Regions from separate parts of the Streptomyces sp. NPDC040610 genome, predicted to be linked through region 1. Evidence: riboswitches for the same ligand, from Rfam matches in the RefSeq annotation. Region 1 holds a riboswitch; each other region holds the start of a gene.
The links. Region 1 has a riboswitch for cobalamin ahead of ACZ6AA_RS07185 (hypothetical protein). Riboswitches for the same ligand answer to the same signal wherever they lie in the genome.
Positions count from the first base shown of each region.

Region 2: another riboswitch for cobalamin. It lies ahead of ACZ6AA_RS16625 (ABC transporter substrate-binding protein); the one in region 1 lies ahead of ACZ6AA_RS07185 (hypothetical protein).
Region 3: another riboswitch for cobalamin. It lies ahead of ACZ6AA_RS33305 (ABC transporter substrate-binding protein); the one in region 1 lies ahead of ACZ6AA_RS07185 (hypothetical protein).
Region 4: another riboswitch for cobalamin. It lies ahead of ACZ6AA_RS27525 (CoA-acylating methylmalonate-semialdehyde dehydrogenase); the one in region 1 lies ahead of ACZ6AA_RS07185 (hypothetical protein).

Region 1 is NZ_JBVIXA010000002.1:63,392-65,581, forward strand. Features, by position in the region: gene cimA (citramalate synthase) at 1-158, opposite strand, end outside; adenosylcobalamin (AdoCbl) riboswitch at 749-845, opposite strand; cobalamin riboswitch at 985-1,180, shown strand; gene ACZ6AA_RS07185 (hypothetical protein) at 1,370-1,750, shown strand; gene ACZ6AA_RS07190 (NUDIX hydrolase) at 1,863-2,190, shown strand, end outside.
Region 2 is NZ_JBVIXA010000004.1:163,601-165,790, forward strand. Features, by position in the region: gene ACZ6AA_RS16615 (amino acid permease) at 1-616, shown strand, start outside; gene ACZ6AA_RS16620 (M67 family metallopeptidase) at 700-1,122, shown strand; cobalamin riboswitch at 1,141-1,260, shown strand; gene ACZ6AA_RS16625 (ABC transporter substrate-binding protein) at 1,305-2,190, shown strand, end outside.
Region 3 is NZ_JBVIXA010000012.1:219,896-222,085, reverse strand. Features, by position in the region: gene ACZ6AA_RS33310 (FecCD family ABC transporter permease) at 1-113, opposite strand, end outside; gene ACZ6AA_RS33305 (ABC transporter substrate-binding protein) at 269-1,312, opposite strand; cobalamin riboswitch at 1,371-1,556, opposite strand; gene ACZ6AA_RS33300 (VOC family protein) at 1,570-2,070, opposite strand; gene ACZ6AA_RS33295 (helix-turn-helix domain-containing protein) at 2,067-2,190, opposite strand, start outside.
Region 4 is NZ_JBVIXA010000008.1:407,689-409,878, forward strand. Features, by position in the region: gene alaS (alanine--tRNA ligase) at 1-980, shown strand, start outside; cobalamin riboswitch at 1,064-1,242, shown strand; gene ACZ6AA_RS27525 (CoA-acylating methylmalonate-semialdehyde dehydrogenase) at 1,454-2,190, shown strand, end outside.

The DNA.
Region 1 (2,190 bases):
CCGACACCGAGCGAGTCCAGTAAGCGGGCCGTGGCGAGTTTGTCGTGGACGGAGTAGGAGATTCCCTCGCCCTGCGCGCCGTCGCGCAGGGTGGTGTCGTAGAGGTGGAAGCTGTCGCCGAGCGGGGTTTCGGCCGGTGTGGTGCGCGTGTGAGTCACCGGGCGTCCTTCCTGAGCGGTTGTCGTTGTGGGGTTGCCTGGTTCGGCGGGCGCCGTCGGCCGCGCGTGGGCGCTCTTCGAACCAGGGCCGCGGCGTCGGGGCAGGCCGCGAGGGCAGGTGGACGCCGCCGCGGGAGGGGGGGACACGCGGGGTCGGCGCAGGGGGCGCGGGTGAGCGCGGGGGCACCTGGCCCGAGGGACCGTTTCCGTGCCGTCTTGCCGCCAACCCTGTTGGGGCGGGGGCGAGCATCGGCGTCGGCCGTCCGGTCTTCGGGTACGAAGTCGCTCGGAGTCGGCCACGCGGAAACAGCGGCACAACGCTGTGCCTGCTTCGCCGGGCCGCCTGAGGTGGTCCACGGCGATGGACATGCTTGCTTCAAGGGCGTGCGTACGACTGGAAAGTCAGGCGGGCCGCGGCGCGGGGCGTCGAAGGCGCGGGCCGCCGCGCACCGTTCACATCAGGGCAGGTCCGCCCCGCCCCTGTGCGGAGAACGGGCGGCTGCGGCTCCGCTCGTGCGGGAGAAGACGCGGCAAGGCATGCAGGGGACTCCCCGACGTTTCGGCTCCATCCTCGTGGGCCTCGTCGTGGTACCCGCGGACGGCGATCTGACTTCCGGGAGCGTGGGCTCGTCCGGTCACAGTGGCGGGACCGTGCCGGATTCTCACCGGCTTCCCCGTGCCGCAGGTTTGACGTCCCCATGTGTAGCAGCCGCTCCCGTCCCCGTCACCCCCTAGTGACCCCCACCCAGCCGCACCGGGCGGGGTGCCCTTACGGATTCCCACGGCCCTGTTCCGCGCGGATCGACAGCCCGTAGGCTGGCCGCAGCAGCTGGTTCGACCCGTCCGCCAGGCGGGGGCGTCGCAAGAGGGAACCCGGTGGGAGTCCGGGACTGCCCCGCAGCGGTGAGCGGGAACGACCGCCGTCACACGCACTGGGCCCGACGAACGGGGCCCGGGAAGCGACGGCCAGTAGGTGTCCTCCCTCGGGGGGCGGGTCCGCGAGTCCGAAGACCTGCCAACTGCCCGCGTGCGGACCACTCCGCGCACGGACATCCCGGTGACCTCGAGGGCGGGTCGGCGTACAGATCGGACGGACGATCGCGCCATGCCTCGCGGGGTCGATTCCGTCCCGTCCGTCATGCCTTCGCGCTCCCACCCCGTCGCCGGTACCTCAGGGCACCGCCCTGACCAAGGCGCGAAGGGGGCCATCGGTGCGGAACAACAGACCGCAGGAGATCATCGTGGACGGCAAGCCCATGATGGCTGTGGCCGTGAAGGAGTTCGAGAGTCTGCTCGCCACCCGCAGACAGCTCGGGAGCCAGACCGCGAGGCTGCGGATGCTGCGCGACACACTCGTCGACATGACCGAGTTCCTGGACACCCTGGTCGAGGCGCTCGACGACGACGCCCCGCCCCGGACGCCGAGTCCGGGCCCTCCGGACACCCGCCCGGCACTGGTCACCGAGATACGGCGACGCGCGCACCAGGTGCGTGCCATCACCGGAGCAGGGCGCACCGGACGCGGCGGTCACCCGACCGAACGCAGACTGGGCAAGGCCGAGGACACCGCCGACGGCAATGGGGACTGCTGATGCCGGAGTCCGCACCGCCCTTGACGCCCTCGCCCGGAGCGACGCACGCGTACAGCCCCTCGTTCGTCAGTAGTTCTCGGACGCCGCAACGGCGTCCTGCAGGAGGTGTCGGATGAGTTTCCGGCTCGCGGCGTACGCCGTGTGCGTCGAGGACGGCCGGGTGCTGCTCGCCCGGCACGTGCCGCCGAGCGGCGAGAGCAACTGGACTCTGCCGGGCGGCAGGGTGGAGCACGCGGAGGATCCGTTCGACGCGGTGATCCGGGAAGTCGCCGAGGAGACGGGCTGCGACGCGGTGGTCGAACGCCTCCTGGGCGTGGACTCACGGTTGATCCCCGCGGCGGACCGCGCCCCCGGCCTCCCCGACCACCAGAACGTCGGCATCTTCTACCACTGCCGCATCACCGGCGGCCACCTGCGCCCCGAACCGAACGGCGAGACCG
Region 2 (2,190 bases), on a different contig from region 1:
GGGCCTCGGCGTCGGTGCCGCGATCGTGAACTTCGTGGTCCTGACGGCCGCGCTCTCCTCCTGCAACTCGGGCATGTACTCCACCGGCCGCATGCTGCGCGACCTCGCGCTCAACGGCCAGGGCCCGAAGTTCTTCACCAAGCTCACCAAGAACGGCCTGCCGCTGGTCGGCACCACCGCCTCCGCCGCGCTGATGCTCGTCGGCGTGTGGATCAACTACCAGTGGCCGGGTGAGGCGTTCAACTACGTCGTCTCCTTCGCGACCATCTCCGGCATGTGGGCCTGGATCATGATCCTGGTCTCCCAGATCAACTACCGCCGCAAGGCCGACCGCGGGCTCGTCCCGCAGTCCACCTTCCGCGCGCCGGGCGCCCCGTACACGAGCTGGTTCGCGCTCGCCTTCATCGGCATGGTCATCGTGATGATGGGCATCGACAAGGACGCGCGGATCTCGCTGTACTGCGCCCCGATCTGGGCCGCGATCCTGTGCGTGTCCTACCTGGTCCTGAAGAGCCGCAACCCGGAGGCCGCGGCCTTCAAGAAGCGCGTGCACACCGGCCAGGCCGTTGAGAACGCCGCGAACGCCGCGGACGACGCACCGGTCACCAAGGACTGACCCCGGACAGCTCCTGTCCAGCATGCGGGCGGCCTCGTACCACACTTCGGTACGGGGCCGCCCCGCTGCTTATCCTGGCCGACATGCTGACCATCACCCAGGCCCTCCACGACCAGATCGTCGCGCACGCGCGCAAGGACCACCCCGACGAGGCGTGCGGCGTCGTCGCGGGCCCGGCGGGCAGCGACCGCCCCGAGCGCTTCGTCCCGATGCTGAACGCGGCCCGCTCGCCCACGTTCTACGAGTTCGACTCGACCGACCTGCTCAAGCTGTACCGCGACCTCGACGACCGCGACGAGGAGCCCGTCGTCATCTACCACTCGCACACGGCGACCGAGGCCTACCCCTCCCGCACCGACATCAGTTACGCCAACGAGCCGGGCGCCCACTACGTCCTCGTCTCCACCGCCGACACCGACGACGCGGGACCCTTCCAGTTCCGCTCCTTCCGGATCGTCGAAGGAGAGGTCACCGAGGAGGACGTCAGGGTCGTCGAGGCATACTGAGGCCGAGCTTCACGATTCACGACCCTCGAGGCGGCAGGACCCAGGAAGCCGGTGGAAATCCGGCGCGGTCCCGCCACTGTGACCGGCCGCGCCCCGCGCGCCCGGGAGTCAGGAACTGACCTGCCGCCTCCTCCACATGCACTCAGGGGACGCGGAAATCCCCTGGAGGAGGCCCGCACCCCATGCGTACCCGCGTACGTGCCCTCGCCCTGCCCGCCGCGGCGGCGATCCTGCTGCCGCTCACCGCGTGCTCGTCGTCCTCGTCGTCCGACGACGACTCCGGGAAACCCGACGCCAAGGCCGGATTCCCGTACACCGTCACCAACTGCGGGACGAGGACGACGTACGACGCGCCCCCGAAGCGCGCGGTCACCATGAACCAGCACGTGACGGAGATCCTCCTCGAACTGGGCCTCAAGGACCGCATCGCCGGGACCGCCTACCTCGACGACAAGGTGCTCCCCGAGTACGAGAAGGCGTACAAGTCGCGCCCCGTCCTCGCCAAGGAGTACCCCTCCTACGAGAAGCTCCTCGCCGCCGACCCCGACTTCGTGTACGGCGGTTACGCGAGCGCCTTCGCGGCGGGCGACGGCCGCTCCCGCGACGCCCTCGCCAAGTCCGGCATCAAGACCCGCCTCAACATCGAGGGCTGCGTCAAGAAGCCCGTCACGATGGACGACGTGTACCGCGAGGTGCGCGAGGCGGGCGCGACGTTCGGGGTCAGGGACCGGGCGGAGACGTGGGTGCGCGACGCCAAGGCGGAACTGGCCGCCACGGCGAAGAAGTCGGCGAAGGGCGGCAAGGCCCCCGCCGTCTTCGTCTACGACAGCGGCGACAAGACGGCCTTCACCGCGGGCGGCCGCGGCATAGGCAACGACATCATCGAACGCGCGGGCGCCCGCAACATCATGTCCGACCTCGACAAGCCCTTCGGCGACGCCTCCTGGGAAACGGTGGTCGACCGCCGCCCCGACGTCATCCTGATCTACGACTACGGCGCCTCCACGGTCGCCCAGAAGAAGAAGCGCCTCCTGGACGACCCGGCCCTCAAGGACGTCCCGGCCATCA
Region 3 (2,190 bases), on a different contig from region 1:
ACGTCGGGCACGGAGATGTCGGCGGGGCCGATGGTGATGGCCACGGCGATGGAGAGGAACAGGACCGCGAGTCCGGCCAGGGAGAGGAGCGCACCGCGCAGCGCGGCACGCAGGCGGCCAGCCGGGGATGCCTGACGTACGTCACCTGGCGCGACCTCGTACGACGCGTCGCCGGGCGCGGTCTCGGACGACGACGCATCACCGGGCGCGGCCTCGGAGGACGCGTCACCGGCCACGGCGTCGCGCGAGCCGCCGTCCGCGGCGCCCCTCACTTCGTCAGGCCGAACTCGCGCAGCGCCGCCGCGACTTGTTCGATGCCGTCGACGGTGCGGACGCTCGGGTTCAGGGCCTGGCCGCTGAGCAGGACGTAGCGCTTCTTCTTCACGGCCGTGAGGTTCTTCGTGGCCGGGTTGGACTCCAGGAACTTGATCTTCTGGCGGGCGCTCTCGGCGGACTGGGACCTGCGGGTGAGGTCGCCGATGACGAGGACGTCGGGGTCGCGGTCGGCGATGGTCTCCCAGTTGATCTGGGGCCACTCCTCGCGGGTGTCGGCGAAGGCGTTCTGCACGCCGAGTTCGCGGGTGATGACGCCGGGGGCCCCGCAGCAGCCCGCGATGTAGGGGGACTCGGAGTTGGCGAACCAGTACATGAGGGTGGTGTCGGAGGCGTCGACGGACTTCTTGGCGCGCGCGGCCCGGGACTTGAGGTCCGCGATCAGCTTCTCGCCGCGCTTCTCCACGTCGAAGACCCGCGCGAGGTCGCGGATCTCGCCGTACACGGTGTCCATGGTGAGGGTCTTGGTGCGGGTGCCGTCGTCGTCACCGGCGTTGTCCTTGCCCGCGCAGTCGGTCGGCGAGACGTAGACGGGTACGCCGAGTTCGGTGAACTTGGCGCGGTCGGCGACGCCGCCCTTGCCGACCGTGTAGAGGAACGACGCGCTGACGAAGTCGGGCTCCTTGTCGAGCACCTTCTCCAGCGCCGGGTAGCGGTCGGCGAGCCGCGGGACCTTGGCGTTCTCCTTCTCCAGGCCCTTCAGGACGGGGTCCGTCCAGGTGCCGGTGCCCACCATGCGGTCGGCCAGGCCGAGGGAGAGGAGGATCTCGGTGGAGCCCTGGTCGAGGGAGACGGCCCGCTCCGGCGGGGCCTGCACCTTCGTCCGCTCACCGCACGCGGTGAGGGTGACGGGGTAGCCCGCCCGCGCCTTGTCCGACGTCTTCGCGGGCGAGCCGCCGCACGCGGTCAGCAGGACGAGGCCCGCGCTCAGCGAGGCGGCGAGGGATGTACGGCGAACGCGCCGCGTGGTCGAAGGCACACGTCTTCCCGAGTCTCAGGGCTCATGCGCGGAGCCTGGTCTGCGAACTCCGCCGCCCGTGCGGACGGCGGTGCCAGCAGGTCTTCGGACTCGGGTTCGTCCGGGCGGGGCCGCCTTCCCGGGGTCCGTGGACTCCCAGTGGCCGCTGGCCCCGCCCGTCCCCCTCACCGCTGCGCGTCAGTTCCGGACTTCCACCGGATTCCCCGACCCAGATGCGGGTACGACTGGCGTCCGCAAGCTATCACTCCGGCGCGGCATCACCCCTGGTCGGGGCGCGGCTCACCGCGGTAGGTGCCGAAGGACCACTTGTTGCCCTCGGGGTCGGCGACCGCGAACTCGCGGCTGCCGTACGGCTGGTCCTCGATCTCGCGGATCACCTTCACACCGGCGGTGGTGAGGCGGAGGTAGAGGTCGTCGACGTGGTCGGTGACGACGTACGCGCCGAACGTGCCCGGCCGCAGGCACCATTCGGCGGCCTTCGGGTCGTAGCTGCCGAGCATGACGCCGCCGCCCTCGGGCCAGTCGAGCTGGGCGTGGGCGACGCGGTCGCCGTCCTCGTAGACGGCGGTGCGCAGGAAGCCGACGGTGCCGACGAGGAAGTCGATGAGGGCGGGGGCGTCGTCGGCCTGGAAGGTGGCCCAGACGTCGGGCGCGCGCCGGTGCGCAGGGGCTTGGTCGGCCTGACCGGCCTGATCAGCCTGGCCGGTCTGCGGGCTCTGCGCGCTTTGCGTGCTCTGCGGGGTTTCGTTGCTGTTCATGTGTCCCAGTCTTCGCCGCCCGCGTGCCCTCCGGCTTGGATATTCCGGCACTCCTCGGCCATCCAGGCGCTGGGGCTCACGCCCGTGTACTGCCGGAAGTCCCGTACGAGGTGGGAGTGG
Region 4 (2,190 bases), on a different contig from region 1:
TCGACCCCGAGTGGCGCCTCGGCGCCCGCCAGGCCCACTCCGGCACCCACGTCCTGCACGCCGCCCTGCGCGAGATCCTCGGTCCCACCGCCCTGCAGTCCGGCTCCTACAACCGCCCCGGCTATCTGCGCCTGGACTTCCCCTGGCGCGGCGGGCTCTCCGCCACCGTCCGCAGCGAGGTCGAGGAGGCCGCCAACCGCGCGCTCCGCCGCGACCTGCCCGTCGGCGTGCGCTGGATGACGCTGCCCGAGGCCAAGGAGCTCGGCGCGCTCGCCCTGTTCGACGAGACGTACGGCGAGCAGGTGCGGGTCGTCGAGATCGGCGGCGCCTGGTCGCGCGAGCTGTGCGGCGGCACGCACGTCGAGCACGCCGCGCAGGTCGGCGTCGTCGCGCTGACCGCCGAGTCGTCCGTCGGCGCGGGCATGCGGCGCCTGGAGGCGGCCGTCGGCATCGAGGGCTTCGGCCATCTGGCGCGCGAGCGCGACCTCGTCGCCCGGATCGCCGAGCAGGTGCAGGCGCCGCGCGCCGAACTGCCCGAGCGCATCGCCGGACTCCTCGACCGGCTCAAGGCCGCCGACCGCGAGAACCAGCGGCTGCGGCAGGCGGCCCTGGCCGTCCGCGCGGCCGAGCTGGCCGACCGGGCCGTCGACGTGGCGGGCGCGAGCGTGATCACGGCCACCACGGACGGCGACGCGGGGGCCGCCCGGGCGCTGGCCCTGGACGTGCGCGGGCGGCTGCCCGGAGAGCGGCCGGGCGTGGCCGCCGTGGCCCTCACCGCCGACAAGCCGGTGCTCGTCGTCGCCGTGAACAAGGCCGGGCGCGCGGCGGGGCTGTCCGCGTCGGCGCTGGTCAAGAGGCTGCTCGGCGGGCGGGGCGGGGGCTCGGACGAGGTGGCGCAGGGCGGCGGGGCGGCCGCGGCGGACCTCGCGTCCGCGCTGGCGGGGCTGGCAGGGGTCGTGCGCGCGGAGCTGGGGGCGTAGGACCTCGGTAGGAGCCGGATAGGGGGTTCCCACGGCAAGTGGGAACCCGTCCGCTGTGGACTTACTAGGAAGTCCAAGTATATGTTCGTGACGAAGCCCGCGGTGCAGGGAAGCCGGTGTGAATCCGGCGCGGTCCCGCCACTGTGACCGGGGAGTGCGTTCTCGCGTGAGACAACGCCACTGACGGAGAAGTCCGTTGGGAAGGCGGGAGAGCGGACGCTGATCCGGGAGTCAGGATACCGGCCGTGGGGTGATCCGTGTTGTCCACGAGGATGGAGCAGACACGCATGGCCCCGGTGCGCACCCACGACCCCGGTGATCCGCCGATGCGAGCGACAACCCCCGCTGTCTGACGGCCCCCTGGCCGTTCGCGTCCCCTTCCCGTCCGTCACCCCGGCCTGCCCGCGCACGCCGCCGACGGCCGGTCGGGCGCGCCCGTCCCCGGATCCCACCTGACGAAAGAGCAGGCTCCCATGGTCCGTGAACTGACCCACTTCATCGGCGGCAAGCACATCCCGGGAACATCGGGCGCGCTCGCCGACGTGTACGACCCCAACACCGGCGAGATACAGGCCCGCGTCCCGCTCGCGAACCGCGCGGAGACCGAGGCGGCCATCGCCGACGCGGCCGAGGCGCAGCGCGAGTGGGGCGAGTGGAACCCGCAGCGCCGCGCCCGCGTCCTGATGCGGTTCCTGCGGATCGTCGAGGGCGAACGCGATGCGCTGGCCCGGCTGTTGTCGGCCGAGCACGGCAAGACCGTCGCCGACGCGCACGGCGACCTCCAGCGCGGCCTGGAGGTCGTGGAGTTCGCCGCGGGCATCCCGCACCTGCTCAAGGGCGAGTTCACCGACAACGCCGGGACCGGCATCGACGTGCACTCGCTGCGCCGCCCCATCGGCGTCGTCGCCGGCATCACGCCGTTCAACTTCCCGGCGATGATCCCCCTCTGGAAGGCCGCCCCTGCCATCGCCTGCGGCAACGCCTTCATCCTGAAGCCCTCCGAGCGCGACCCGTCCGTGCCGCTGCGGCTCGCCGAGCTCTTCCTGGAGGCGGGCCTGCCGCCCGGCATCCTCAACGTCGTCAACGGCGGCAAGGAGGCCGTCGACACCCTCCTGGAGGACCCGCGCGTCGAGGCGCTCGGCTTCGTCGGCTCCACGCCGATCGCCGCGCACATCTACGCCACCGCCGCCGCCCACGGCAAGCGCGCCCA